Regions from separate parts of the Pseudoalteromonas sp. SCSIO_11900 genome, predicted to be linked through region 3. Evidence: predicted binding sites of a transcription regulator. Region 3 holds the regulator's gene; each other region holds the start of a gene.

Region 1 (7,885 bases), 1.0 Mb from region 3:
GACGAAGAAGCCTTTGGCTACTGGGCTAACGATATAGGCTTACCTGAAGATCGTATTATTCGTATTGCAACGAGCGATAACTTTTGGTCTATGGGTGATACCGGTCCTTGTGGTCCATGTTCTGAAATATTTTATGATCATGGCGAGCATATTTGGGGCGGTCCTCCTGGCACACCTGAAGAAGATGGTGACCGTTTCATTGAAATTTGGAACTTAGTATTTATGCAATACAACCGTCAAAGCGACGGAACTATGCTGCCACTTCCTAAGCAATCTGTTGATACTGGTATGGGCCTTGAGCGTATTTCAGCTATTTTACAAGGTGTGCATTCAAACTACGAAATCGACTTATTCCAAGGCTTAATTGCGGCCGCTGCAAGCGTTACTAATGCACAAGATATGGATGATAAATCGCTTCGCGTGGTAGCCGATCATATTCGTTCGTGTGCGTTTTTAATTTCAGATGGGGTTATGCCATCAAATGAAGGCCGTGGTTATGTATTGCGTCGTATTATTCGTCGTGCAGTACGTCACGGTAATAAGTTAGGTGCTAAAGGCGCGTTTTTCTATAAATTGGTTGCTGCACTTATTGAGCAAATGGGTCAAGCGTACCCAGAACTTGCTAAGCAACAAGAAATTATTGAAAAAGTACTGCGTATTGAAGAAGAGCAGTTTGGTAAAACGCTTGAGCGTGGTTTAGCTATTTTAGAAGAAAGCTTGAGTGATTTAACCGGGGATGTGATCCCAGGTGACTTAGTATTTAAACTTTACGATACCTATGGTTTCCCTGCCGATTTAACAGCCGATGTAGCGCGAGAGCGCCAAATGACCATTGACCATAAAGGTTTTGAAGCATGTATGGCAGTGCAACGTAAAACAGCACAGCAAGCAGGCAAATTTGGTGCAGATTATAATGAGCAATTAAAATCAGATAAGCACACTGATTTTAAAGGCTATGATAGTAATCATTACCGTGGCACTGTGGTAGAAATTTTTGCCGGTGGCGAATCGGTATCGTTATTAGAAGATGGTCAGCAAGGTATTATTGTTTTAGACCGTACTCCGTTTTACGCTGAATCAGGCGGCCAAATTGGTGATAGCGGAACAATTACTGTTGCCGGTGGTGAGTTTAATGTAACGAATACCACTAAATTGGGTAATGCTTTTGCTCATCATGGAACAGTTCAAGGACGTATTGGCGTTAACGATAAAGTGGATGCGACCATTGACGATGCGCGTCGTGAAAGCATTAAGAAAAACCACACCGCTACACATATTTTGCATGAAGCACTGCGTCAGCTTTTAGGTGAGCACGTATCGCAAAAAGGCTCACTTGTGCAGCCAGATCGTCTGCGTTTTGACTTCTCTCATTTTGAAGCTGTGACCAAACAAGAACTGCGCGAAATTGAACGTGTAGTAAATGACCAAATTCGTCGTAACTTTGCACTTAATACTGAGCTAATGGCAATTGATGATGCTAAAGCAAAAGGTGCTATGGCATTGTTTGGCGAAAAGTACGATGACGAAGTACGTGTAGTAACCATAGGTGATTACTCAATTGAGCTTTGTGGTGGTACACACGTAGAGCGTGCGGGTGATATTGGTTTATTCAAAATTGTATCTGAAAGCGGTATTGCTGCCGGTGTTCGTCGTATTGAAGCGGTAACAGGTGCAGAGGCAATTGCTTATGTAAGCGAGCAAGAGCAACAATTAGCTGATGTTGCAGCGCTTGTAAAAGGTGACAATACGTCAGTGCTTGAAAAAGTAACTGCCTTGCTTGAAAAGTCGAAAGGGCTTGAAAAACAAGTTGCCCAGCTTAACGATAAACTAGCCAGTGCGGCAGGTGCATCGTTACTTGATTCAGTGGTTGAAATTAACGGGGTTAAATTGTTAGTGGCCAACGTTGAGGGCACAGAATCAAAAGCGCTTCGCGGTATGGTTGACGACCTTAAAAATAAAATTGGCTCAGGTGTTATTGCCTTAGGTGTTGCCAGCGGCGACAAAGTAAGCCTAATTGCGGGTGTAACTAAAGACTTAACTGGCAAAGTAAAAGCGGGTGAGTTAGTTAATCACATGGCAGGCCAAGTCGGTGGTAAAGGCGGCGGTCGTCCAGATATGGCGCAAGCGGGTGGTTCTGAGCCACAAAATTTAACAGCAGCACTTGATAGCGTAACAGCTTGGTTAACTGAGCGTACTTAAGCTTAAGTGGCACTTATAGTTCAAAAATTTGGCGGCACTTCGGTAGGCTCAATAGAGCGTATTGAAGCGGTCGCCGACCTTGTTGTTAAAACTAAGCAACAAGGCCACCAAGTGGTTGTGGTGCTTTCGGCAATGTCGGGAGAAACCAATCGCTTAATTAATCTTGCCAAACAAATCGACTCTCGCCCGAGTAGTCGTGAACTCGATGTATTACTGAGTACCGGTGAACAAGTCTCTATAGCTTTATTAGCGATGGCGATTATTAAACGCGGTCATTCTGCGGTAAGCTTGTTAGCCGATCAGGTGAATATATTAACCGATAACATGTTCGGTAAAGCGCGGGTGGAAGACGTAGCTGCAACGCGTTTAAAACATGAGCTTGAACACAACCGCATTGCTATTATTGCCGGCTTTCAGGGGCGCGATATTGAGGGTAATGTGACGACACTTGGGCGTGGTGGTACCGATACCTCTGCGGTTGAAATAGCGGGTGCAATAAAAGCCGATGAGTGTCAGATCTATACCGATGTTGATGGCGTATATACTACAGACCCGCGTGTGGAACCTAACGCACGACGTTTAAGTCATGTCACCTTTGCCGAAATGCTTGAGCTGGCAAGTTTAGGCGCTAAAGTGTTACATATTCGCTCTGTAGAATCTGCTGGTAAACACAATGTTCCTCTGCGGGTGTTATCTAGCTTTAAACCCGATGAAGGCACGTTAATTAGTTTTGAGGAGTGCGACGTGACAAGCAATGTCGTATCGGGTATTGCATTTAATCGAGATGAGTGCTTAATTAAGGTGCATGGAATGCCGCAAGGCACCAAACATCTTGCAAAAGTTTTGAAACTTTTTGCTGATAATGGCATCGAAATAGATATGATTAATCAAATTAATCATAAAGTTGAAAAAGTCGACTATGTTTTTACTGTGCATTTAAATGATTACTTAAACGCACTTGATTTGTTAACGGCTGAGCAACAGCAATTTGATGCACAGGCAATTGACGGATCGACCAATGTGGCGAAAGTGTCAGCGGTGGGTATGGGGATGAAATCTCATTCCGGGGTAGCGAGCTTATTTTTTGATTCGTTAGCACAAGAAAACATTGATGTGATGTTTGTTGCCACCTCAGAGATCAAAATTTCAGTTTTAATAGATGAAAAATACCTCGAGCTGGCTGTTCGTGCATTACATAAGACATTTTTAACAGAAAATGAATAGATTGAGGGTTTTTACTTACTTTTTAGTCTAATTTTAATTAAAATGTTTGTTCGGAATCTTATAATTTTATTGGAACATGGGAGCAAGAGAATGCTAATACTAACTCGTAGAGTAGGCGAGACCCTGATGATTGGTGACGAAGTAACCGTTACTGTTCTGGGTGTTAAAGGAAATCAAGTTCGTATCGGTGTTAACGCACCTAAAGACGTATCAGTTCATCGTGAAGAAATTTACATGCGCATACAAGCTGAAAAGTCTAACCCTAATCCGGGCAATGCTTAATCAACATAGTATAAAATGTGCTAGTTAATATAACTATGACATTTGTAAAAGCCACTCACTGAGTGGCTTTTTTGTTTATAAAATCAATCGTTTCTTCGTCGAGTATTGCCTTAGAAATGTATTGCATACCGCTTTTACTTTTTAACAATAGTCCACAATCTGTAGTAATAATTTCGTTAATGTCGTGCCAAGCTAACTGGTAATTTTTGTAATGATTGGTTGATTTTATTCCGTCTTCGTCGAAGGTGAGAGTGACTTCAGAACCAGACGCTCTGCTTAGCATTTGCCTGGTAACCCACCATGGGCGGCGATAGTAAAAGGCGATGCATTCGAGTAGGGCTAGCATCAGCAAAAATGTACCTAGGTAATGATCTCCTAAACCATAAATACCAAATAATCCCAATACAACAAGCAGTGCTAATAAAAAATATTTAGGTTGCGCGCGTTTACTATAAGGCAGCGATTGGTCGAAGCATTCATAAAAGTAAGGTTTATCGAGTTTATAGGTTGTCGTAAATACCATGCATCTATACTTAAAAGCTATTTTTTATCATTTTAGCAAGCTATGTGGTAAATGCGCAGCTTAAAAAGAATTAATAGTTCAGAGTTTATAATTAATGGGTAGCAACTTGGCGACTAATACTAAACACAAAAAAAAGCGACCAAATGGTCGCTTTTTAAAAAGGGGGCTGAATTAGCAATTTGTTTCTTCAGCGTTGACACCTTCTTTTACTTCTTCACAGGCATCTTCTACTTTATTTTGAACATCTGTCACGGCTTCGTCGATGCGTTCACCGGCTTCTTCTGCATGATTGTCTTCACAACCCATAATAAATGCACTTGCGAATAGGCCAATAGCTGCTGCTTTAAGTGTTGATGATTTCATAATGTAATTCCTTGTATATAAATTTAAAAAGTTCGTTGTTTCTTATCTACTTGGGGCTTTTACCACGTAAAGCGCCAGAGACAAGTGAAATAACCAGTAAAACTATAAAGATAAAAAATATGATCTTAGCAATTCCTGCTGCGGCTCCTGCAATACCACCAAATCCTAAAACGGCTGCGATTAGTGCGATCACCAAAAATGTAATTGTCCAGCGTAACATTGTCATCTCCTTGATTTATCTAAGTGTTAAAGTGTTGTTTTTATATAAGCGAGTAATATGCCAGTATTTTATTTTGTTTTAAATCAATAGTTTAACTTATCTTTTTGAATTTGGCTTTATATTAGGTTGGTAATTTTTACGGTTTTATCTGTAACTTATTCACAGTGGTGTCTGATGAGATAATAAATAGTTTTTACAGTCGTTATTTTGGTAAGACCAATTAGCATTTGCTTTGGCAGTTTTTAGTGGATTAGCTCATTTGGTATATTTTTATGTGTTTTTACAGAATATTAGGGTTTTTATATATTCTTTATTTATAACGAACATTTTTACCATCTATATATATAGGTTAAATAAGCTATTTTAGGTGGTGTTAACCTTATTGGTGATATGTTACTTTTAGATTAATTGGTTTTACCAATTTACAATGTGTAGACAAAAGAGTAGTTTTTGTTACTATTGGTGAATATTTATTTAAATAAACTGACTTTTTATGTATTCAGTTTTGAACAGGGGAGAATTATGGATATAGGGGCTTTGCTTACAACTGCAGGCAATTTAATGCTAACCGGTATGGTGGGTGTGTTTGTATTTCTTTCTTTATTGATTGGTGCAGTGACAGTTATGTCTAAGCTGGCTAGCAAATTTTCTCAGCCAGAACTTGAAGTATCACAGAGAACACCATCTTTTAAATCTCAAGGTGTGCCAAATGAGCACATCGCTGCAATTAGTGCTGCCATTGCTCAGTACAAAACAAATAATAATTAGAGGAGCATACCAATGGCTAAATTAAAAATAACAGAACTCGTACTTCGAGACGCCCATCAGTCGCTTTTAGCTACCCGCATGCGATTAGACGACATGTTACCTATTGCAAAAAAAATTGATGACGCAGGTTATTGGTCTATAGAGTCTTGGGGTGGGGCTACCTTTGACTCATGTATTCGTTATTTAGGCGAAGATCCTTGGGAGCGTATTCGCGCGCTTAAAAAGGCGATGCCAAATACACCCCAGCAAATGTTACTTCGCGGTCAAAACTTATTGGGGTATCGCCATTATGCTGATGACGTTGTTGAAAAGTTTGTTGAGCGCGCACACAAAAATGGCGTAGACGTATTTCGCATTTTTGATGCCATGAATGATGTACGTAACTTAGAAACTGCTATAAAAGCGGCGGTTAAGGTAGGCGCGCATGCCCAAGGTACGATTTCTTACACGGTAAGCCCAGTACACACATTGGATATGTGGCTAACACTTGCTAAGCAACTTGAAGAATTAGGTTGTCATTCAATTTGTATTAAAGATATGGCGGGATTGCTTAAGCCTTATGATGCAGAAAAACTGATTAAAGGCTTAAAAGAAACGGTTTCAATTCCTATTGCCATGCAATGTCATGCAACAACGGGTTTAAGTACCGCAACGTATCAAAAAGCGATTGATGCCGGTATTGATATGCTCGATACGGCTGTATCGTCTATGAGTATGACTTATGGTCATTCAGCAACTGAAACAATTGCTGCAATCGTGGAAGGTACTGAGCGTGATACTGGGCTTGATTTAAACCACCTTGAAGAAATTGCAGCTTACTTTAGAGACGTACGTAAAAAGTACGCTGCGTTTGAAGGCAGTTTAAAAGGTGTTGATGGCCGAATTTTATTAGCCCAAGTGCCAGGTGGTATGTTAACTAACATGGAAAATCAGCTTAAAGAGCAAGGCGCTGCTGATAAACTAAACGAAGTATTACTTGAAATTCCACGGGTGCGTGAGGATTTGGGCTTTATTCCATTAGTTACACCGACCTCGCAAATTGTTGGTACTCAGGCAGTACTTAATGTGCTTACTGGCGAGCGCTATAAAACCATCACCAAAGAAACCGCTGGCGTATTAAAAGGTGAGTATGGTTCAACACCTGCTCCTATGAATAAAGAGTTACAAGAGCGTGTACTTGATGGCAGCGAAGCAATTACCTGTCGCCCTGCAGATATTATTAAACCTGAACTTGAAACTTTAGAAGCTGAATTAAGTAAACTTGCGCAAGAGCAAGGCTTAACGCTTGCTGATGAGCAAATTGATGATGTGCTCACGTATGCCTTATTCCCACAAATTGGTTTGAAGTTTATTAAAAACCGTAATAACCCTGACGCATTTGAACCTGTTCCCAGCGCTGATGATAGCTCAAATAAAGCACCTGAAAAATCAGCGGCAAACAATAAAGGCGTTAAGGCTGAGCAATACAGCGTTAAAGTAGATGGCAAAGTATACGATGTCGTGGTTGCTCAAGGCGGTGAGCTTAAAGAGGTGACGCTAAAAGACTCTGAGCATATTCCGCAGTCGGCATCAGTTGTTTCAGGTGAAACTCTTAATGCGCCACTTGCCGGTAATATCTTTAAAATTAAAGTAAAGCCAGGTCAGGTAGTAAATGAAGGCGATGTGGTGATTATTATGGAAGCCATGAAAATGGAAACCGAAGTACGCGCCATGCATACCGGTACAATTGCAGACGTGCTTGTCTCTGAAGGTGATTCAGTGTCAACCGGCGATGCAATGATTGCATTAGCTTAAGGAGTAATTAGAGGATGGATGGTATTTTAAACCTCTGGCATGCCACAGGCATTGCTAACTTTACATTTCCTGGGCTGATCATGATTGCCGTTGGTTGTTTGTTATTATTTTTAGCTATAGTTAAAAACTTTGAGCCGCTACTATTACTGCCCATTGGTTTTGGTGCTATTTTAACTAATATTCCTGTGGCAGGTTTATCTGACCCTGGTGGCTTACTTTATTATGTTTACTATGTAGGTATTGATACCGGAATTTTTCCGTTATTAATATTTATGGGAGTGGGCGCGCTCACTGACTTTAGTGCGTTAATTGCCAACCCGCGTATGTTGTTATTAGGTGCTGCGGCGCAGTTTGGTATTTTTGCTACCTTATTTGGGGCTATTTTACTTAACTTTATCCCAGGGTTTGAGTTTAGTTTACAAGATGCGTCAGCAATTGCCATTATTGGTGGCGCTGATGGGCCAACCGCTATCTTTTTAGCGTCAAAACTGGCGCCTGATTTATTAGGTGCT
Region 2 (7,885 bases), 580 kb from region 3:
GTAATAATTCCATGTATGTAATGATTGGCTTTTATACTCATAAACCTTTAACTCCATCTTGATATTGGGTAGTGTGATCAGCATATCAATTACACCCGTTATGATATAAGTCTAACACCCAAAAAGGGGAAATGTGATGTTCAAGCAAATTAAACAGCTTTTTTCGAGTATTGATCAGCAAGATTATGATATTGAACAACATGATTTAAAAACAGCCGTTGCCGCGTTATTAATTGAGGTAATGCGAGCGGATAACGATTTACAGGCAGATGAACAGCATACGTTAAGTCTGACATTAAAAAAGTATTTTGATTTAACTGATGAAGCAGTAGATGAGTTAACCGAACAAGCAAGTTCGAGCTTAGATGACGCCATTGATTATTTTCAATTTTCAAAGCAAATTAATAATCAATGCAGTGCAAAGCAACGCATTGAAATAGTTGAACTACTCTGGCGATTAGCATACTCAGATGGTGAACTTGATCCACAAGAAGAATACGTTATTCGTCGTGTTGCTAATTTATTGTATGTTACCCATGAAGACTTTATTGCTGCAAAGCTTGCAGCAACAAAGTTATAGTTGCTGCTTATTTAAGCTTACTTGCTACGCTAACTAACTGCTGTGCAAGACCAGCCACTTTTTCAGCGGTAGCAGGGTCATTAATACGGCCGTTTTCGTCTAACAAAGTATGAATAGCCGGTACAGCTAATTGATTGGCTAATACTAAACTGCCAATGCCAGATAAAATATCACGCACGTGATTTAAGCCACGTAAGCCGCCCAACCCACCTGGCGAGGCTGCATATAACGCGGTTACTTTATTTGCAAATGCAGGCTCTGCGCCTTGTTCGGTGCGCGATGCCCAATCAATAGCATTTTTTAACACCGCGGTAATAGAGCCATTATATTCTGGGCTGGCCAGCAAAATGCCATCGGCTGCGCGAAGTTTGTCTTTAAGTTGTTGTACACCGGCTGGTGTGCCTTGTGCCTCGAGATCTTCATCAAACATAGGAATGGCTAAGTCTGCGAGTTTAATCACTTCTACTTCAGCGCCACTTTCTAAAGCAAAGCGTGCCGCTTCGTTAATGAGTTTTTGATGAAAGCTATCTTTACGTAAGCTACCTGCTAGGGCAATAATTTTTGGTGTTGTCATGAGCTGCTCCTGATAATGAGTTTGTATAATGTGACTTTAACAAATAATCACTTGCAGAAAAGCCAAATAAACGCAAAACTTGTGTGCGCATATGCACAGATTAAAGAGTAGTTATCATGGCAATTCAATTTAATGATTGGCAAGACCTGAAGGTTGCTTACGAGGTAGCGCGCTTAGGTACTTTAACTGCCGCGGCCGAAGTGTTAGATGTTCACCATAGTACGGTGCTCAGGCGAATAAATAACTTAGAAAAAAGCTTAAATGCGCGACTATTTCATCGCCATGCTCGCGGCTATAAAGTCACAGAAATTGGCGCTAAGTTATTTACCACAGCACAAGCGATTAATGGTGAACTAGAGCGCCTACATAATGACATTATTGCTGCAGATAGCACCTTGCAAGGTAGCTTGTTACTCACCACAGTTAGTGGCTTTATTGATGTATTAAGTGAGGTGTGCGAGCAGTTTCAAACCTTGCATCCGCAAGTGCAATTACAAGTGATTATGGATCAAAAACGCTTACGTTTAGATCATGGCCAAGCACATATCGCAGTAAGAGCTGGACCCAGACCGGATGAGGGTGATTATATTGCTCAGCATTTAGCGGCGCTCTCGTCAGGATTTTATGCATCAAAGCATTACATTAGCCGTTATGGGTTGCCACAAACATTAGCGCAACTATCGCTGCATAGCTTTGTGTCAGGTGTAGCAGGGTATAACGCCAAAGTGCCTTACTTTGCATGGGTTGATGAAAATATTCCCCCGTCGCAAGTTAAGCTAAGAGTGTCAGAAACCTCAGAAGCGACCCGCGCCATAGTTAAAGGGCTCGGTATTGGCGGATTACAGCATGATGTTGCAGCGCAATACTCTGATTTAGTCCCTGTACTGCCTAATGAACTGAGTTGGCCAACCGATTTGTGGCTGGTTACGCATCATTTAGTGCACCGAACAGCAAAGGTTCAAGCGTTTAGTCAGCTATTAAAAAATTATTTTAAGCAGCGAAAGTTAAGTTAACTAGGCGACAACGATTTTTTTATTGAAATACCTAAGCGCTTGGCTAGCCGTGTTAAATTAGCACGGTCGACCTGTAAACTGCGCGCGGTACTGGCCCAGTTATAATTATGTTGTTTAAGTTGCTGTATTATAAGTTGCTGCGTATAGGTATCTGTGGCTTGCTTTAACGAAATGTTGTTTGCTAAAGGTGGGATTACAAGCTGGTTTGAGTGTTCAAGAGCTAAGGTGTTAACAGCGCTTAAATTTAGCTCACAATGCTCAGGTTCAATAGTAATAATTGGTTGCTGCCACTGATGTTGTTTAGCCTTTAATGCAGCCCGATTAATCACATGCTCAAGCTCCCTCACATTGCCTGGCCAGTCATATTTTTTAAGCAGCAGTTGCGCTTCAATGCTGAGTTTTAGCTGTTTAATAGCGAGCTTGCGGGCTGTTTTTTCTGCAAAATAGCCGGCTAATAAAATAACATCTTCATCACGGGCTTTTAAAGGCGCTACGCTTAACGGGTACACACTTAGGCGATGATATAAGTCGGCGCGAAATCGCCCCTGTTCTACTTCGTGTTTTAGGTCGCGATTAGTTGCTGCAATCACTCTAACATCAACATATTTAAGTTCATCTTCGCCAACGGTTTGTACTTCACCACTTTGCAGTACCCGTAATAATTTACTTTGCATTGCCAGTGGTAGCTCGCCTATTTCATCCAAAAATAAGGTACCGCCATCGGCTAACTGAAATTTACCTTGGCGGGCATTTTGGGCGCCGGTAAAAGCGCCTTTTGCATGGCCAAAAAATTCACTTTCTGCGAGGTTTTCAGGCAGTGATGCACAATTTAAATGGATCAATGGCTGATCTTTGCGTGCTGAATGCAAGTGAATATTACGCGCCACCAACTCTTTGCCGACCCCAGTATCACCTAAAATTAATACACTAAAATTAGAGGCTGCAACCAGCTTTATTTCGTTTTTAAGGGTTTGTATTACTGGGCTTTGGCCAATAATTTCACCACCATCGCGTTTGAGTGCCTCACGGTTTAACGCTTGTACTAATTCATTTGAATGCTGAGCATGCTGTTTATAATGGGCAAGCTCTAGAGCTGTTTTAAAGTGTGCGCTACACAAGGTTTGTAAGGTGTTGAGTGTATCAGCCGTAATGCCGTCAAACGCATCAGCGTTTAGGCTATCAAAGGTCAGAATGCCAAGTAGTGCGTTTTTATCATAAAGGGGTAACCCTAAGCAGGCATGCACTGGAATATCACCGGTTTTAGCCAGTAGTAGCCCGTCGTATGGATCAGGTAGTGGACAGTCATGTGCAAATTGCAGAGCCAAACGACTACTGCAGATGGCTTTAAGGCGAGGGTGCTTCGCAATATCAAAACGTCGTCCTAGGCTATCGGGCATAAGCCCTTTAATGGCTAAGGGCTTTAATTGCTCGCCTTGGCGAATTAACAAGGCGCTAGCATCACTTGGAATAACACGTTCAACCGTGGCTAAGAGCTGCTCAAAACTGTGGGCATGTAAGGTGCTTTGTGCAAGCTCCAAGGCAACTTGAGTCAAAATGACCTGTTAGTGTATTTTTACATGTTTTATAGTAGGTCATAAAGACTCATCTTGTAAAGTGAGTTAATTTAACCTGTTGAATATTATGGGTTTAATTAGTTGGCACGCTCTGTGTAATGCTAAGTGCAAGCAGTTAGTTATTACATAGGAAATAAACATGTTATCTGAAAAAACTATTGAGATTGTAAAAAGTACAGCTCCATTACTTGCAGAAGCGGGTACAGCCGTCACCGATCATTTTTATAAGCGCATGTTTAGCCATAACCCGGAACTTAAACATATTTTTAATATGACTAATCAAGAAACGGGTCGTCAGCAATTTGCATTATTTAATGCGTTGGCTGCGTACGCGCAAAATATTGATAATTTAGCCGTGTTAAAAGAGGCATTAGCTAGAATTAACCATAAGCATACCAGCTTGAATATTTTACCCGAACACTACCCTATTGTAGGGGCGCATTTGATCGGCACACTTAAAGAGCTTATTCCTGAGCAGTTTACTGCCGATGTTGAATATGCGTGGCGCGAAGCCTACGGTGTACTTGCTGATATTTGTATTACCGAAGAAGCGGCATTGTATGCGCACAGTAAAAACAACCATGGTGGCTGGGCAAGCACGCGCCAGTTTGAAATTACTGATAAACATGTTGAATCTGAATTCGTAACTAGTTTTACGCTGACACCTGTGGATGGTAAAGCAGTTATTACCTACAAGCCAGGACAGTACATTGGCATTAAAGTTAAGCCTGAGGGCGCAGAATATGAAGAGATCCGCCAGTATTCTATTTCGCAAAAGAGCAATGCTAAAAACTATCGTATTAGCGTTAAAAAAGAGTGCCAACCAAAGCCTGGCGTGGTGTCTAATTATTTACACTCACTAGAGCAAGGCGCACGAGTAGAGTTATACCCGCCAGCGGGAGATTTTATTTTAAAAAATGAGGCAACTCCAGTTGTACTTATTTCAGCAGGTGTTGGCCAAACCCCGATGATGGCAATGCTGCAAACGCTACTTAGTGGTGATAAAAATCAAGCGATTAGTTATTTGCACGCGTGTGAAAATAGCCGCGAATTTTCATTTAAAGGGTATTTAGCGCAGCAAACGGCAATGCATCCACAGCTAAAAACATTTACTTGGTTTAATCAAGGTGGCGAGGAGTGTGATTTCACTGGGCTAATGGATTTAACGGTGCTTGAGGCATCATTACCTATTAGCGAAGGGGCATTTTATTTGTGTGGACCAGCATCATTTATGGCTTACGTAAAAGGCCAGCTACTTGATTTAGGTGTGCAAAGCTCAAATATTCACTACGAAATATTTGGACCACACCAAGCGTTTTAGATTAATTAAAAGCGTGTGTTACACACTTTTAATTTAAACTTACAGCTTTTTACTATTTGTGTTGGCAGCATAAGCTTGTTGTTGCCAAGCATTAAATAGCTTTTGTTGTTTAGCTGAAATTTTTAAACCATACGTTTTTTGCATGTAAGCGTACGCATCGGCAATGCGTTTACGTGCATGAACAGGCGGTTCAACAACACGTTGTTTAAAATTAACTTTAACCTCACAACGACCATATTGCGTCGCGTTTTGGGCTAACATGCCAAAGCGGTAGTTTGAGCGATCGGCGTTAATTTCACCAATTGCAGGGGCTAAATTGTTTATATCGGCTTCCATCAAGCGAAACTTAGCGCTAACTTTGCGGCAGTTTTTACGCCCACCATCTTGCCAGCATTGTAACTGGTGACCAAATTCCCATGCAGGGACAATATGTTCCCATTCAATTCGCAATGCACGTTGATTTACTTTGCCTGAGCGGGTTAGTGTGTTGCGAGGCACGTAGCCACAATGGGTAGGGTCGGGTACTAACTTTTTGCCTTGTTTTTTTATATCGCAACCACAATAAATACTTTTAGCGTTTTCGGGAAGGGTATTAATTAAGTGCTTTTTGGCACTCGAAAACCGCGTAAATTGTTCGCCCATTGCTGAAAAACAAGCACAGCAAGCCAACAAAGCTAAAATAAACCGAATCATATCCATCACATACGTGAACTACAGGAGCGGCTAGTTTAAGGCCTAGAATAAAAAAGTAAACCGCCGCCGGCATGCTTTAATTTTAATTTGCGTATTTTGTAGAGGGCGTTTTTTAGGAGTAAATAGTGGGCAATATTCAGAGGCTAACGCTAAAAACGCGTTAATGCAGTGATTCTTGCGTTGTTGATTTGGTATAACGGTAAAACTGCGTTAAAGTTTGCAATGAAATTAATAGAGGGTAAAAACGAGATAATGTCGGAAATTCAATTTTTAAATGTAGATCTAGAGCTTGAGTCAAAGCAAGATATTAGCGTATTAGTTGCTGATTTAAAAAAGGTCGCAACTATTTTACATTATGATAAAGACGAATACCGTCAACTTGCTCGCATTGAGGTTGCAGGTGAAATAACCACGCCAGATAAAGCGATTAATCACTTGTGCGAGTTAATCGAGTCGTGTTCACGCAATGCATTAAAGCAATGGTTGAGTTGTTCACGCAGAACATTCGATATGGGTTTTGAGTCTGGCACTTCGCCAAAATGCTTTAACCAAGCTTTACATGCAGATACCTTGTTACGTATATCTGCAATTGGTGCAGGTGTGGAAATTACTATTTACCCTCTCGAAAAGTAATTTAACCTCAACCTTGGTTAACAGATTTACTAGCCTTTTCGCTCTACTACGGCTGCGGTCATACGTGATACGCAGCAAAGCTCATTGCGGCTATTGGTTATTTTAATATCCCAAACCGAGCTGCGTTTGCCGATATGATAAGCTCTCGCTGTGGCCGTTAATGTGCCATTGCGTGATGCCTTTAAATGACTTGCACTGATCTCTTGGCCAACACAATAAAACCGATTGAAATCAACCACAAAATTAGCGGCATAACTTGCTACTGTTTCAGCAAGTACCACATTTGCGCCACCATGAACGATACCCATAGGGTTATGATGCTCTGGAATTGCCGGCATAGTTGCCACTAAGTAGTCATCACCAATTTCACTGATCTCTATTCCCATGGTTTTCATGAGTGTCCCTTGGCCTGTAATACCTTGATCTAATTGCTTACAAAACTCTAATGTAATCGGTTGATGCCAAATACTCATGCTAGCTCCTTGGATAAGTAATCGAGAATTAAAATTTATTAATATGATAATGCGTTGCTAATAATTACATTTATTACCCTGCTTTTAAAGTAGGTTATTGTTTGATGATAACGGCATATAAGGCATTAATTTATATTTGCGATTTTTAAATAACTGTATATACTCACAGTTAATTGTACTGTATGGAAAACCAGTTGTATGCGACCATTAACGAAACGCCAAGCGCAAATACTCGAACTCATTAAAGTGTTTATTAAAGACACTGGTATGCCTCCTACACGTGCCGAAATTGCACAAACACTGGGTTTTAAAAGTGCAAATGCTGCAGAAGAACACTTAAAAGCATTGGCCAAAAAAGGTGTTATTAAAATGAAGCCAGGCGCGAGTCGCGGAATTCAGCTTGTTGAAGAAGAGGAGCCAGAGCAGTTAGGCTTACCTTTAATTGGCAGGGTGGCTGCCGGTGAGCCAATATTGGCGCAACAGCATGTAGAAAGCCACTGTAAAATTGACCCTTTAATGTTTAAACCTGCGGCCGATTTTTTATTGCGTGTTAACGGTATGAGTATGAAAGACATTGGTATTATGGATGGTGATTTACTTGCTGTGCATAAAACCCAAGTTGCCGAAAATGGACAAGTTATTGTTGCCCGTGTTGACGACGATGTAACCGTGAAGCGTTTAGAAAAAGCGGGCAGAAAAGTACTCTTACATGCTGAAAATGATGAGTTTTCAGCTATTGAGGTCGATTTAGAAAATGAGTCGTTCAATATTGAAGGCTTAGCGGTAGGTGTTATTCGTAACGCTGACTGGATGTAGTATTAAAGCATAATTTAGCGCTTAATAGTGATTAGGCGCTGGGTTTGTTAGCAGCACAATGTCTAACTTATCAAATGTATGACTATATGTTGTTAAGTGCTCCCCCTATCATAAATAAAATCACTAAATACTTTATAAATAAACAAATTTACTCTGCTTTTTTAAGTTAACAATTTTTTATATTTCTATCCTGTAATTTCAATACACC
Region 3 (7,885 bases):
GACTCGATGATCAATCGTTACACCGCTGAAAAACGAATGCGCCATGATGATGCATACACACCAGGAAATGTCGGCGGTAAACGCCCCGATCGCGCCGTGATCATATACTCACAACGTTGTCGTGAAGCCTATAAAGATGTGCCGCTCGTGTTAGGGGGCATTGAAGCCAGCTTGCGTCGTATTGCTCATTATGACTATTGGCAAGAAAAAGTACGTCGTAGCGTATTATTTGACGCTAAAGGCGATATTTTAATCTATGGTAATGCCGAACGCCCGTTAGTTGAAGTAGCGCACCGTATCGCTGCGGGTGAAACCATAGATACCATACAAGATGTGAGAGGCACGGCAGTTATTCGTAAAGAGCCTTTACCCGGTTGGCGTGGCAGTGACTCAACAGCCATTGATAAAATTGGTAAAATAGACCCTATTCCTAATCCTTATGGCGCGGATGATGTTGGCTGTGCTAAATCAGAATTTAAGCAAGCGGGTATTGATTTAAAAGCCGAAGCTGCAAAACCAATTATCATCCAACCTGCGCGCCCTAAGCCATGGGAAAAAACTTACGTTAAGTTACCTGCTTTTGAGCAGGTTAGCGTTAATAAGCCTTTGTATGCGCATGCATCACGTATTTTGCACCAAGAAACCAACCCCGGTTGTGCAAGAGCGTTGTTTCAGCGTCATGGCGATCGCTCTATTTGGGTGAACCCGCCAGCTTATCCACTTGAAACCCAAGAAATGGATGATGTGTTTGGTTTACCGTATCAGCGTATACCACATCCAAGTTATGGCGACGCTAAAATTCCTGCTTACGATATGATTAAAACGTCGGTAAATATAATGCGCGGTTGTTTTGGCGGCTGTTCGTTTTGTTCCATTACCGAGCATGAAGGGCGAATAATTCAAAGCCGTTCTCAAGAATCGATTATTGAAGAAATTGAACAAATTAGAGATAAAGTGCCAGGCTTTACTGGGGTTATCTCTGATTTAGGTGGGCCAACTGCAAATATGTATAAACTGCGTTGTACCAGTAAAAAAGCAGAGAGTACGTGCCGTCGCTTGTCGTGTGTGTATCCTGATATTTGTAAGCATATGGATACTGACCATACCCCGACTATCGATTTATATAAAAAGGCGCGTGAGGTTAAAGGGATCAAAAAGATCTTAATTGCTTCGGGCGTGCGTTATGACCTTGCTGTACGTGATCCTCGTTACGTTAAAGAGCTAGTAACCCATCATGTTGGTGGATATTTAAAAATAGCACCCGAGCATACAGAAGATGGCCCATTATCAAAAATGATGAAGCCGGGTATGGGCGCCTATGATGAATTTAAAGCGTTATTTGATAAGTACTCAAAAGAAGCGGGTAAAAAGCAGTATTTAATTCCATACTTTATTTCTGCTCACCCGGGGACTAAAGATGAAGATATGGTAAACATGGCTTTATGGTTGAAATCGAATGATTTTAAGCTTGATCAGGTACAAAATTTTTACCCATCACCGATGGCTAATGCGACCACTATTTATCATACTGAAATGAACTCGCTTCGTAATATTAAAAATAATACTGAGCAAGTTGCTGTGCCTAAGGGAGCGCGTCAGCGTCGTTTGCATAAAGCAATTTTACGCTATCACGATCCTGCCGGTTGGCCAATGATCCGCGAAGCCCTGCGTAACATGGGCAAAGCCAAGCTTATTGGTAAAGGACCTAACTGTTTAGTCCCTGAAGAAGGGCGAGATGAAAGACAAACTAAAGGCGTAAAAGGTAACAAGGGCGGTCGCCCTGCACTTACTCGTCATACTGGGTTTAGTCAGTTTAAAAAAGCCAACACTAAACCTAAGGTTGGCGGTAATCGCCAGCGCGCAAGGTAAAGTAATTATCGGCTTAAACAAAAACACCGCGTATTGACGCGGTGTTTTTGTTTATAAAAAGATTAAATCAATAACCAAGTCGCAGTACCTAAGAAGGCAAATATACCAACAATATCAGTTACTGTGGTTAGTACCACACTGCCTGCAAGTGCTGGATCTATTTTCATTTTTTTAAGCAATAGTGGGATACTAGCACCCGCAATACCTGCTGCAACTAAATTCATAAACATAGCAAACGCTAAAACACCACCGAGTTTGAAATCCCATTGCCAAAGCGCAACGACACCGGCAATTAGGATAGACCAAACCATACCGTTAATCGCGCCGATAGCGAGTTCTTTTAATAATAAAAAACGTTGGTTAGTTTGGTTGATATGGCCCACCGCGATACCGCGAATAACCAAAGTTAAGGTTTGGCTGCCTGCAACCCCACCCATTGACGGAACAATACCATTGAGCACAGCAAGAATTGGTAATATAGCTAAGGTGTTTTCAAAAAAGCTCGCCACAATTGCAGCCAGCAATGCAGTTAGTAAGTTTACACCCAGCCAAATTGAGCGCTTTTTAGAGCTTTTTAACACAGGTGCAAAGGTATCTTCTTCATCATCTAAACCCGCTAAACCCAGTAAACTGTGCTCAGCGTCTTCACGAATAACATCAACGATATCATCAATGGTGATCCGCCCAAGCAAGTGTGCGTTGTCATCAACAACCGGTGCCGATATCCAGTTATGACGCTCAAACAATTGTGCAACTTCGCTCTCATCCATTGAAATAGGAATAGACTCACAGTCTTCATCCATTAACTCATGAACAATTTTTTCAGGGGGATTAGTTAATAAAGTACTCAGCGATAGGGCGCCTAAAAAGCAGTTATTTTCATCAACCACATATAAGTCATCTGTACCCTCAGGTAATTCGCCGCGTAAGCGAATATAACGTAGTACCACATCTAGAGTCACATCGGGGCGAATAGTAACGGTATCTATATTCATCAATGCGCCAGCAGAGCGCTCTTGATACGATAAAGCCTGCGTTGCACGTTCTCTATCTTGAATATCCATAGCGCTAACAACATCTTTATAAACAGTGTCAGGTAGGCTACGTAGTACTTCCCCTAAATCATCATGGCCCATGTCTTCGGTTGCAGCAGCAATGTGCTCGGGTGCCATTTGCGCAATAATGCCCAAACGTACATCTTCAGACAGCTCTTCAAGCACATCACCTTGTACATCAGGATCAACCAGTTGCCAGAGCATACGACGAATTTTATGGGGAGATGATTCTAAAAGAAGTGCGGTATCACAAGGTGCCGTTTTTGCTAGCATGCGCCTAACTTGAACAAATTGACCACTATTTAGTGACTTAGTCACCTGTTTTAGTTGTTGTAGTGGAATATCTTGTTCTAAAGCTTCAGGCATTGGCGTCCTTAATTAAATTTTATTACACGATGATGGGGTATTGCTTTATCTTACTTTATATCAGCAAACTACCTCAACCACTATTAATCTAAGTTTAGGATGATGAGTTAATAATGAACTTTTTTATTCTTGCTCATTAAATCGTTGGTCAATGAGTTCACCTATTGCGCTAAGTGCAGGCTCAGCGTCGGGGCCTTCGCATACCACCTTAACTTCTTTGCCTTGGCTGCTTTCGAGTAACATAAGTGCCAGCACGCTATCGCCAGCGGCTTGTTTGTCATCTTGAAATAAAGTGATTGTGGCATCAAATTGCACAGAAAGCTGAGCTAATACTGTCGCCGCTCTAGCGTGTAATCCTAATTTGTTTTTTATTAAAAATGTATTTTCTAAGCGCATGACATGTTCTCGCAAGCTTTATTCTTGTTCTCGGTGGCGAATTTTTACATTGGGATGACTCATTGCAAAGCTTTCGCCAATGGTTTGCGCTAAATAAACAGAGCGGTGTTGCCCACCGGTGCAGCCAATTGCAATAGTTAAGTAGCTGCGATTATTTCGTTCTAAATGCGGCAGCCATGTTTGCACAAATGTTTGAATTTGCCATGTAAATTTTTGCACTATACTGTGACTTGCTAGGTAGTCTTTTACTGGTTGATCCAGCCCTGTAAGTAGCTTTAGTTCAGGCTCCCAATGCGGGTTTGGTAAAAAACGGGCATCGAATACGTAATCTGCTTCTTTAGGGAGGCCGTGTTTAAAACCAAATGACTCAAAGGTAATGATCAGTTGTTTATCTTTTTTTCCGAGTATTTTTTCACGAATAGACTCAGCAAGCTGATGCACACTTAAATCTGTGGTATCAATCATATAATCAGCACGATTAATCAATACATCAAGCAGTTGTTTTTCTTTTTTTATGGCTAAATCAAGCGGCAAAGAATCAATAGATAAAGGGTGAAGACGACGCGTTTCCGAAAAGCGTTTTATTAATGTTTGATCGTCACTGTCTAAATAAAATACCGTTGGTTTAGTAAAACCAGGTAAATATTCAATGATTTCATTAAACTGCTGTTGCTCTTTAGGTAGGTTACGTACATCAACACTCACAGCAATTTTATTATAACTGTCGGAAACACTGCGCACTAATGATGGTAATAAATTAAGAGGAATATTGTCTACACAATAATAACCTAAGTCTTCCACAACGCGTAACGCCACAGATTTACCTGACCCTGAGCGACCGCTTATAATTATTAATTCCATTTACCACCTTTCTTTATTACTACGATTGACTGACGATAACCTGATACAGTTCGCTATCCGATTTGGCGGCGCGTAACTGTTTACAAAATTCTTTATCATTGAGCTTATCAGCAATCGTGGCTAGCGTCTTCAAATGCTGCTGATTATCGCCATCGGGAACAATTAACGCGACAAAAATGTCAACCGGTCGGTTATCAATCGCATCAAAATTAATAGCTGTTTCGCTCACTAAAATCAAAGCTAGGGGTTCTTGAGCACCACTCATGCGACCATGTGGAATAGCAATGCCTCGACCAATGCCTGTACTTCCAAGCTTTTCTCTTGCAGTTAATGCATTAAGAATATCTTGTTGTGTTAAATAGGGCAGCTTATTGTGAGCCAATTCACTGATAAATTCTAAAATTCTTTTTTTACTATTAAAAAGGACCGCAGCTTTACTGCAGTCCTGACAGATAAGTGAGCTTAGTTTCATAGTGTTAGTGTCGAGCAAGTTTCTCTTTGTGTTTAATTACTTGACGATCTAGCTTGTCAATGAGCGAGTCTATAGCGGCATACATATCTTGATGCTCAGTAGAAGCAAAAATCTCAGCGCCACTAACATGAACGGTTGCTTCAGCTTTTTGGTTTAGTTTTTCTACATCGAGAATAACGTGCACATTCGTTATGTGATCAGTGTGCCTCTGTAACTTCGAAAATTTGCTATTTACGTAGTCTCTAAGCGAGTCGGTAATATCTACATGACGACCAGTTAAATTCAGTTGCATAAACATTTTCCTCTTTGTTGTACGCCTTAAATCAAACTTTTACGTTGATTAGACGGGGGAATAGCTAGAGATTCGCGATATTTTGCTATAGTTCTCCTCGCTACTTTAATTCCTTGCTCTGCCAATATATCTGCAATTTTACTATCACTCAATGGTTTAGCTGAGTTTTCTGCAGCGATTAATTTTTTAATTAATGCTCGTATTGCTGTTGATGAGCATTCGCCACCATTTTCAGTACTTACATGGCTTGAAAAGAAATATTTAAGCTCAAAAATGCCACGTGGTGTGTGCATGTATTTTTGCGTAGTAACACGTGAAATAGTCGACTCGTGCATTTCCACCATTTCAGCCACATCGTTAAGTACCATAGGCTTCATCGCCTCAGGACCATGTTCAAAAAAGGCCTGTTGTTGCTGCACAATACAGTTAGTTACTTTAAGCAGCGTGTCGTTTCTACTTTCTAAGCTTTTTATAAACCATTTAGCCTCTTGTAAGTGCGAGCGAATAAACTGGCTATCACCACTTGATTTAACCGTACGCGACATAGCTGCATATTGGCTATTTACTCTGATCTTAGGCATGCTATCTGGGTTTAGTTCAACCACCCAACGGCCTTTTACTTTTTTAACCGACACGTCAGGAATAACGTACTCAGACTCTTCTCTGACAATAGTGTCTGCCGGTTTTGGGCTGAGCGTATGAATCAGCGTCATGATTTCTTTAAGCTCATCTTCTTTAAGCTTTGTTTTTTTCATCAACGTGCGATAATCACGCGCAGCCAGTAAATCAATATGATCGGTTAAGATCATTTTTGTTTCGTTTAAAAAAGGTGTGTCTTTATCAAATTGATTTAGCTGAATACACAAGCACTCTTGTAAACTACGCGCGGCTATTCCCACTGGATCAAATAGTTGAATACGCTTTAGTACCGCTTCTATTTCGTCAAGTTCAACTTCATCTTCGGCGTCGTTTTCTTGGTTAAAGCTTTCTAATATTTCTTCACAGCTAAGGGTTAGAATCCCTGAGTCGTCCACAGCTTCTACAATTGCAATAGCTATCGCTTCATCGGTAGGGCTAAACGGCGTCAGTTGAAGTTGCCACATTAAATACTCATGCAGCGTTTCAGTCGAAGAGCCTTGATAAATAGATTCATCTTCTGGCATTGGGCCCGATGAAGAGGCAGGCGCAGCACTCATATATTCATCCCAAGTGACATCCATAGCCATATCATCGCTAATGGTGTCTTTGGTCATTGCTTCACCGCTATCTTGCTCATACTCGCTAGGTTTATCGTCGGCTGAGGCACTTAGCGTTAAGTCATCGTTATCGGCTTTTTGTTCGTTTTTACCTGCAGTGTCTTCGCTGTAATCGTGTTCTTCAACTTCAAGCAAGGGGTTGCTATCGAGCGCTTCTTGAATTTCTTGCTGGAGATCCAATGTACTGAGTTGCAATAAGCGAATTGCTTGTTGCAACTGTGGAGTCATTGTAAGTTGCTGGCCCATGCGCAGCTGTAATGATTGCCTCATGTATCTCTAACAATCCTTTTAAATTACGGTCTGTTGACCTTTACGATTAAAATTTGTTCAAACTAGGGGCGGTTTAATTGCGGCGCGAGGTTTGTAACCTAGTGGGCTAAGTCAAAACCGAGCAACAAAGAGTAAATCGTCCCTAGGCAGAACCCGAAGGGCAGCGCCTGTTTGGCATTGATGCTGCGTTATCGCCTATTTATGGGGGAATACCACACCACATAGGCTCTGCCTTGCCTAAATACCAAACAGACTGCTGCAAATTCAACCTTGATAGGTCAACAGACCTAAGTATGATTAATCTTAGCAGATGCTTAGTGGAATAACACACATATTAGAGCTTGAACTGCTCGCCCAAATAAACATCGCGTACTGTTTTATCGTTTAATACGTATTCAGGAGTGCCTGATGCAATTAACTCCCCATGAGAAACTATGTAGGCTTTTTCACAAACATCAAGTGTTTCGCGCACGTTATGATCTGTAATAAGGACGCCAATGCCACGGTTTTTAAGATGCTCTATAATCTTTTTAATATCTAATACTGAGATAGGATCAACCCCCGCAAAGGGTTCGTCTAAAAGGATAAATTTAGGGTTTGCTGCAAGCGCGCGAGCAATTTCAACGCGGCGACGTTCACCACCTGATAAAGCCATACCTTGACTATCGCGGATATGCTGAATGCTAAATTCATCAAGTAAATTATTTAAAGTATCTTCGCGTTGTTGTTTATTTAATTCTTTACGTGTTTCTAAGATAGCCATTAAGTTTTGATAAACAGTCAGCTTTCTAAAAATAGACGACTCTTGCGGTAAATAACCAATCCCTAAACGCGCTCGGCTGTGCATCGGTAATAAAGTAATATCTTTATCATCAATTGATATTTTGCCTTTATCGCTAGGTACAAGGCCTACAATCATATAAAAGGTGGTGGTTTTACCTGCACCATTAGGGCCAAGTAACCCCACAATACTGCCAGCTTCAACCTCTAGGCCAACGTTTTTCACCACTTCACGACCTTTGTAGCTTTTAGCTAATAGCTCTGCTTT
Region 4 (7,885 bases), 230 kb from region 3:
GACGGGTTAAAATTTTATAGTACAAAGGATGCAAATAGGTTTGTTCAAAGCGTTGCCATGCGGTTTTTGGCGCTTGATTTTTTAGTCCATCAGCCCATACGCCATCGGCATTTTGAATATTGCCCGATTGCGCTAAAACACGGTGATGATTATCGACCACCCAAATGCGACTGCCGCTGTGACCCATGCCTTTTAATATACGGTTTATTTCAGGGGAGGGCACCAGTACTGAGCCCAAATCATTTGGGTTATTTAAGTTGGATGTAGACATAATATTAAGTGTTTGGCTTGGCTGTTTACTATCAATATCGGCAATGGCAAACCCCAGTTTATTGCCAAGCATACTCAAAGGAAAGCGCAGCTCAAGGTTGTAGCCAGTTTCAGTTTGTTTAAAAAAGCCCTGAATTTTAGTAAAAGGCATTTTACTGTTGGCATCAAATGCGTTGACCCAGCCATCTTGGCGCGGAGCAATAATATAAGTATTAAATAGTCCATCAGGATTTTTTAGACCAATTTTTACATAGTCATTATTGGTAATGCTGAGGCTGTTTTTAGCACGGTAAATTACAGTGTCATCTGTGACTTTAAATACAGCATATAAGTAATTATCAAACTTACCTACCATATGGCTAAAAGATAAGTTGCTCAGTTGATGGTTATCATTGGCTGTTTGTAAGTAGCGTTTATCATAAAGCCAAAACAGCGATTGATAAGCGTCCCAGTCGTTGAGTTTGCCATCGAGCTGAATCGGGCTTTTTAAATTATAAGCATAGAGATCGCGACCTTTTACCACCTGATCTAAAAAGTTGGTTTGTTCGTCAAATAAAGCGGGGCGTTCGTGCAGGGCCGTGGCCAGTGCGCGAGTGGTGCCTACCAGCGTTTTTTCTTGGCCTTGGCGTAAAAACTTTTCCATTTCCCATACATATTCGTAGCCAAGCCATGGCAACAAAAACAAAAAGCACGAAAGTAGGATAAATTTACTGCGTAGGCCAAACCTCAGCATGTGGGTTGCTCCCACCTGTAGCCCATGCCATACACGGTATCTATACAGTCAAACTGGCTATCGAGTGCTATAAACTTTTTACGAATACGTTTTACATGCGAGGTAATGGTGCTGTCGTCTACATAAATTTTAGCATCACTCATTAAATCGTTACGGCTTTTAACGTGTCCTGGTCGCTGAGCGAGTGAATGCAGCATCCAAAATTCAGTTACGGTTAAATCAACTAACTGGTGTTGCCAAAGCACCTGCATACGTTGCATATCGAGCGTTAGTTGGCCGCGAGTTATTAATGCGTTAGCATCGGCGGGTTGCTCTAATGCTTCCATACGGCGAAATAGTGCGCCAATACGCGCAGCTAAATGGGCTAAGCTAATGTCTTTGGTTAAGTAGTCGTCGGCGCCCATGCGCAGGCCGCATACGGTGTCTATTTCGCTGTCGCGAGCGGTTAAAAAAATAATCGGTAAGGTTTTAGACAGTGAACGCAGTGTTTGGCACAGTAAAAAGCCACCATCTATTTCATGGCCTAAACCAATATCAACAATGGCTAAATCGGGAAGCGCTTCTTTAAAGGCCGCTTCTGCTTGAGGGCGGTTTTCATAACCACTCACCTGATAGCCTTGAGCGCTCAGCATTTCTATGTAGTTTTCGCGGATTGCGGTTTCATCTTCAATGATGGCTATTTTCTTCATTTTTATTAATTACTCATATTGACTTAGGCGCACTATAGCGAAGTTTTTGCGCTAAGTACGGTTAAAAACACAATTGCCATTTTTTTGCCACAATTGCTCAGCAGTTTGCCATTTTTGATCCCTTTTGTTGCCACTTCATGGTGTTTTAATACAACTATTGAAATTACAGATACAACGCAAGTGCCAACCAATAGCTTGCCAACCATTATTAATAGTAAGGAATAGACCATGAAGAAAACATTAATCGCACTCACACTCGTTAGTACTTTTTGCACTCCTGCTTTTGCCGCGGATACTCCATCGAAAGAAGCAAAAAAGGAAACCATAGTCGGCCTAAGCACAGGTGCCATTATTGGTGGCGTTGTTGGTGGGCCTATTGGCGCGTTTGTAGGTGCATTTGCTGGTGGCTTAATTGGCGATGCCAAGGTGGCTGAGCAAACTATTGCCGAGCAGCAACAAGCTTTAACAGTTATGGCAGAAAAAACCAACGACTACCAACATGTTCTTAATCATAACAGTCACTTAGAAGCGCAACTTGAGCTATTGGCTCAGCAGAATGAGCAATTAACGCAATCACAGCTTAATAATTTATTGGCGATGACAGTGCAATTTAAAACAGGCTCTAGCGATATTGCTCCTCATTTTGCTAAGCAGCTTGATCAATTAGTTGCGTTATTAAAAAGCCAGCCACAACTCGCACTTGATTTAAGTGGCTTTGCCGATCAGCGTGGTGAAGAGCAAGCAAACTTATTACTTTCAAAAGCCAGAGTAAACGCCGTAAAAAGTTACTTAATTAAACAAGGTGTAAGCCATACACGTTTAAGCGCACAAGCATTTGGCGAGCAGCAAAGCATAGCAAGCAGTAACACCCTTGAAGATAACTTTTTTGACAGACGCGTTACTCTCACTACCCGTGCGCTAAATCAGTCAAGTAATCAAACAGCAAGCAATTAACAGCGTGCGTTCGAGGGAGTGATTTATGTTGAGTAAACCCACCAAAGTGCTTACCAAGGTAAGCCTTTTTATTATTATCGTGCTTTTGGCCAGCTTTAAAAGCCATGCACAGTCGCCAAAACTATCCTTGTTTGATAGCCAAGGAGTGGCGGTTAATCCTGGGGTTATTTTAAAAAGTGATGCAAAAATGACCCTAACAGGACTAATTAATCATGTTGTAGTAACGCAGCACTACATAAATGAAAATCCTTTTGCAGTAAATGCACGTTATATATTTCCTTTACCCGATGAAAGCGCCGTGCAAGCAATGACCATGCGTATTGGTGAGCGAGTGATTAACGGTAAAATAGCAAAAAAACGCCAAGCTGAAAAACAGTACCAAGCTGCCAAAAAAGCAGGCAAACAAGCTTCATTGTTGCGACAGCAACGTGCAAATATGTTTATAACAAATGTGGCAAATGTAGGGCCAGGAGAAGAAATAGTTATAACGCTTGAGTATCAAGAGATTATTGATTACCAACACGGAACCTTTGCGATTCATTTTCCAACCACAATTACGCCACGCTATCATGCAATAACAGGGGAAGTTAACGATGATCAAGATAAACATGCGATAAAAAGCGCTAATGCACCTTTGTTCACTCCACAGGGGTGGTTAAGCCCTGTTTATACAAAACAAACCAATGAGGCGGAAAATGCCAGCGATTTAAGCTTAACAATTAACATGGATATAGGCTTAGAATTGGTTGATATAAATGCTAAGTACCATCAAATTAATGTTGAAAACCCTGCATTTGGGCAATACAGCATTGCGCTAAAACCACAGCAAGCCATAAATAGAGACTTTGTACTTGAGTTTAAGCCACTTCAAATAGCGCAAGCGCAAGCTGCACTTTTTACTCAGCAAGCACAAAATGGTGAGCAGTATGCGTTAGCAATGTTAATGCCGCCAAGCGATAGTTTTACTCAATCTCAGCGTTTACCGCGTGAAATGGTGTTTGTTGTTGATACTTCGGGATCTATGCATGGGCAGTCTATTGAACAAGCAAAAAAAGCGCTGTTTTACGCATTATCATTATTAGATAGTGATGATAGCTTCAATATTGTCAGTTTTAATAATGAGGTTGCAGCCATGAGTGAGACCCCATTAATTGCCAGTGACTTTAATTTACGTCGCGCAGAGCGTTTTATTTATAATTTACAAGCCGATGGCGGAACTGAAATAAAAGGCGCACTTGATGCAGTACTCGATGGTACACAGTTTGAAGGGTTTGTACGCCAAGTGGTATTTTTAACCGATGGTAGCGTAAGTAACGAAGATCAGTTATTTAAACATATTGCGCATGCTTTAGGTGATAGCCGTTTATTTACCGTGGGCATTGGTAGCGCGCCTAACCGTTATTTTATGCGTCGTGCCGCTGATATAGGCAAGGGAACTTACACCTTTATAAGCAGTGCTCATGATGTGCAGCCGAAAATGCAGCAGTTGTTTGATAAACTTGCTCACCCGGCGATGACTAATTTAGCGTTAACAAATAAAAATGAAGAGAGTTTAGATTTTTGGCCCTCACCTTTGCCTGACCTATATTTTGCTGAGCCTATTATGGTGGCTATTAAATTAGACACTACCGATGCAATTACTTTTACGGGGCAAACGGCGCATGGGGAGTTTAAGGTTAAGCTTAATCCGCAAGCAAGCTCAAAAGCCACAGGAATTGATAAGCTTTGGGCACGTCAAAAAATAAAGTCATTATTGCTATACAACCAACAAAGTGAAGTAAAACAGCAAGTGCAGCAACTTGCGCTTGAGCATCAGTTACTTAGCCCATTTACTGCGTTTATTGCCATAGAAGAGACGACCATAAAAGAAGTTGCTAAACAAACTACACAAGTGGCTAATTCAATGCCGCAAGGAATGAGTATGCGCTTGCCGCAAACTGATGGGCAAAGCAAAATGCATATTGTGTTTGGGGCTTTAATGCTACTAGGTGGCCTGTTGTTAGTAAGGCGCTGCAAATGAAAAAGTGGCTAAGCATAGGTTTACTTGCCTTAGGTTTGAGCTTGTTTGGCCATGGTGTATACATGCAGGCAAAGGCGTGGCTTGCACAAGTGTTAATAGAGCAAGCATGGCAAACGACCCTTAAATCGCCCAATAAAAAAATTAAGCCGTGGTTTTATGCTGATAGTTACCCAGTGGCACAAATTATATGGCCAAAGCATAATAAACGACTAACCGTGCTCGATGGCGCAAGTGGTAGAAACTTAGCGTTTGCGCCGAGCCACTTTTTACCTGCTGGGGAGTTAGGTGGGGCTGATTTTGGTAACTCGCAAGGAGCACTTATTGCTGGCCACAACGATACCCACTTTGCGTTTTTAAAAAACGCTAAAGTGGGGGAGCAATTTTCTCTACAACTTAAAAATGGCCAAGTGCAGCATTATTCAGTAACACACGTTGAGGTAATTAATCAGTACAACACCGATTTTTTGCAGCAATCAGGGTTGTATTTATTAACCTGTTACCCTTTTGATTCACTGGCCTCGGGGACCGATTTAAGATGGTTAGTGTCGGCTGAAATATCCTCACCCGAAGTTGAGTTAGGAATATCGACCACCAGCTCTTGATGGCGTTGACTAATCATTACGCCTATAAACACCACAAATATGCTGATCCACTGGCCAAGAGTTAGTACCTCGTTGAGGATAATGGCTGACAAAATTAAAGTGAAAATAGGGATTAAATTAGAGTAAGCCGCGGCGGTTAATACCGACACTTTACTAATTGCATAGTTGTACATGCCGTACCCACCCAAAGTAACACAAGAGCCTAAGTACAATATGCTCATTAGTGCGGTTAAATCGTGTTGGTTTTCACTGGGTAGGTCAATAAATAATAAAAACGGAGCAAAAAACAAACTACCACTCACGCCTTGCAGAGCAATTAATGTGAGCGGGGAGTAGCGGTTAGCTAAATGTTTTATACACACGGTATAAAATGCCGCGCACACCATGGCCATTAATTCTAAAAAATTTCCCAGTAATGGGTTTGGGGCTTGGCTTGAACTCGGTGAGAGCAAGGTCAGTAAAATACTGCCGCCAATACACAGCGTAAAGCCCACCACAATAGCTTTACTAATATGCTCTTTGAGCATGAAAAATGCTAAAAGTGCCACAATAATGGGTAAACAAGAAACAATCACCCCCGCTTGAGAGGCTGAGGTATATTCCATTGCGTGGCCTTCAAATAAAAAGTATAAGCAAGGCTCTGCCAGCGACATGCCTAATAAGTACTTCCAATCGCCTTTTAAATATTCAAAGCGAATTACGTAGCGCCATAAACATAACGAAATCAGTAAAGTGGTGAGCATACGTAAAAATATCACCAAGGCTGGGTCATAAATCGCAATCGCGTATTTAAGTGCAATAAAGGAGCTACCCCACAAAAAGGTGGCAATAATTAAACATAAACTGGCAGGCATAAGGCGTAATTTAAAAGGTTGAATATAGTGCGATCCTAGCACGCAGAGGGGGTGATTGAATATTTTTTACTTGTTCAAAAATACCGAACTGGTATAAATAAATGCATCATTTATTGCGCAAAGTAAAAAACATGCAAAGGGATCAGGTCGTAGTTGTAAAGCTAGGTACAAGTGTACTCACTGGCGGTACCGATAAGTTAGACAAAGCACACATGGTGGAACTTGTTCGCCAATGCTGTGAGCTAAAAAAGCAAGGTCATCACGTTATTTTAGTATCAAGCGGTGCGGTTGCTGCAGGTCGCGAACAGCTATTAAAACCCTGTGGGCGCACATTGATAGATAAACAAATGTTGGCCGCCATTGGACAGGGGCAACTCATTCATATTTGGCAAAGTTTATTTGCGTTGTATGGCGTTAACGTGGGGCAAATGCTACTAACGCGCGCAGATGTTGACGACAGAGAGCGCTATTTAAATGCCCGCGATACCCTCAATGCCTTATTAAATTACGATGTAGTGCCGATCATCAATGAAAACGACGCGGTTGCGACCAGTGAAATAAAAGTAGGTGATAACGATAACTTATCGGCATTGGTGGCTATTTTAGCCAATGCCGACAAATTACTGCTACTGACCGACCAACAAGGGTTATTTACCAGCGATCCGCGCACCGACATTAACGCCACCTTGATTGACGAAGTTATCCATATTAATGATGAGTTACGCCAACTTGCGGGTGGCAGTGGTACAAACCTAGGCACAGGAGGTATGGCAACCAAGCTACAGGCCGCAGATATTGCCAGAAGAGCTGGGGTTGAGGTGATTATTGCCAAAGGCGCTGATGAAAATGTGATTTTAAAATGCATGAGCGAGCAACTGCCAGGCACCCGTTTTTTAAAACTTACCGCGCCTAAAGATGGCCGAAAAAAATGGTTATTGGCAGGGCCTAAAAGTAGTGGCCAAATTTTAATTGATGCCGGTGCGGTGCATGCCTTGCAATCTAAGGGCGCCAGTTTACTTGCTAAAGGCATTACGCGCGCCATTGGTGAATTTGAACGTGGAGATTTAATTAACTTAATTGATGTAAACCAGCAAATTATTGCACGCGGGTTAACGCGCTTTAGCCATCTTGAAATCGATAAAATAAAAGGCGCACATTCTAATCAAATCAGCCAATTACTTGATTACGATAGCGGTGTGGAAGTACTACACAGAGATGATATGGTGGTGTTGTAATTAAGCACTTTTTTAACGATATAGCGCAACGTATAATCCGCCTTATAGTGTTGCGCTTTTTTGTGTTAAAATCTTGCACCTTAAATTTGTTGTAAAGAGTATTGAAGATGAAATTAGTTCGCTGGGTTTTAGGTTGTATCATCTTATTTTTTAATTTTGTTTTTACGCCGCGTAGCAAAAAACGTGATCCGCAAGAGCAAGCTAAGCTTGATCAGCAAACCGCACAATTTAAGCTCTATCAATTCAAAGCATGCCCTTTTTGTGTAAAAGTGCGCCGTTCAATTAAGCGTGAAGGCTTAAAAATTGAAACACGCGATGCAAAAAATGATGAGCAATACCGCCAAGAGCTATTAGAGCAAGGCGGAAAAGTTAAAGTACCTTGTTTACGTATTGAGCAAGATGGCCAAGTTAAATGGCTTTATGAATCAAACGATATTATTGCTTACTTAAACAAAGTAGCCGCTTAAAATATTTATTGGTATTTCATACCATCTCACTTATTAAAAGAGACATTACCATGACAATTCG

What was found. The regulator sigma-54, encoded in region 3, starts transcription at its own class of promoters, with help from an activator protein. The targets are predictions, from matches to a motif close to GTTGGCACGNNNNTNGNNT.
Region 1: BG00_RS17220 (DUF1328 family protein) is a predicted target of sigma-54. The motif match lies at 4,858-4,876, and genes of this name have one in related genera.
Region 2: hmpA (NO-inducible flavohemoprotein) is a predicted target of sigma-54. The motif match lies at 3,822-3,840, and genes of this name have one in related genera.
Region 4: pdsR (proteobacterial dedicated sortase system response regulator) is a predicted target of sigma-54. The motif match lies at 1,877-1,895, and genes of this name have one in related genera.

The regions. Positions count from the first base shown of each region.
Region 1 is NZ_KK070023.1:281,097-288,981, reverse strand. Features, by position in the region: gene alaS (alanine--tRNA ligase) at 1-2,199, shown strand, start outside; gene BG00_RS01305 (aspartate kinase) at 2,206-3,423, shown strand; gene csrA (carbon storage regulator CsrA) at 3,514-3,705, shown strand; gene BG00_RS01295 (YcxB family protein) at 3,761-4,228, opposite strand; gene BG00_RS01290 (hypothetical protein) at 4,400-4,591, opposite strand; gene BG00_RS17220 (DUF1328 family protein) at 4,638-4,811, opposite strand; gene BG00_RS01280 (OadG family protein) at 5,334-5,579, shown strand; gene oadA (sodium-extruding oxaloacetate decarboxylase subunit alpha) at 5,592-7,373, shown strand; gene BG00_RS01270 (sodium ion-translocating decarboxylase subunit beta) at 7,388-7,885, shown strand, end outside.
Region 2 is NZ_KK070023.1:729,331-737,215, reverse strand. Features, by position in the region: gene BG00_RS03455 (hypothetical protein) at 1-41, opposite strand, end outside; gene BG00_RS03450 (tellurite resistance TerB family protein) at 137-580, shown strand; gene BG00_RS03445 (NADPH-dependent FMN reductase) at 588-1,154, opposite strand; gene BG00_RS03440 (LysR family transcriptional regulator) at 1,271-2,167, shown strand; gene norR (nitric oxide reductase transcriptional regulator NorR) at 2,164-3,720, opposite strand; gene hmpA (NO-inducible flavohemoprotein) at 3,881-5,062, shown strand; gene BG00_RS03425 (endonuclease) at 5,102-5,755, opposite strand; gene BG00_RS03420 (hypothetical protein) at 6,008-6,388, shown strand; gene BG00_RS03415 (PaaI family thioesterase) at 6,418-6,861, opposite strand; gene lexA (transcriptional repressor LexA) at 7,060-7,677, shown strand.
Region 3 is NZ_KK070023.1:1,304,962-1,312,846, forward strand. Features, by position in the region: gene BG00_RS06050 (YgiQ family radical SAM protein) at 1-1,869, shown strand, start outside; gene mgtE (magnesium transporter) at 1,932-3,290, opposite strand; gene BG00_RS06060 (HPr family phosphocarrier protein) at 3,414-3,686, opposite strand; gene rapZ (RNase adapter RapZ) at 3,705-4,547, opposite strand; gene ptsN (PTS IIA-like nitrogen regulatory protein PtsN) at 4,567-5,019, opposite strand; gene hpf (ribosome hibernation promoting factor) at 5,024-5,311, opposite strand; gene BG00_RS06080 (RNA polymerase factor sigma-54) at 5,338-6,837, opposite strand; gene lptB (LPS export ABC transporter ATP-binding protein) at 7,172-7,885, opposite strand, start outside.
Region 4 is NZ_KK070023.1:1,533,221-1,541,105, forward strand. Features, by position in the region: gene pdsS (proteobacterial dedicated sortase system histidine kinase) at 1-1,003, opposite strand, end outside; gene pdsR (proteobacterial dedicated sortase system response regulator) at 997-1,692, opposite strand; gene pdsO (sortase-associated OmpA-like protein PdsO) at 1,921-2,646, shown strand; gene BG00_RS07095 (marine proteobacterial sortase target protein) at 2,672-4,666, shown strand; gene BG00_RS07100 (class GN sortase) at 4,663-5,268, shown strand; gene BG00_RS07105 (DMT family transporter) at 5,163-6,122, opposite strand; gene proB (glutamate 5-kinase) at 6,254-7,357, shown strand; gene BG00_RS07115 (glutaredoxin family protein) at 7,465-7,824, shown strand; gene gltX (glutamate--tRNA ligase) at 7,875-7,885, shown strand, end outside.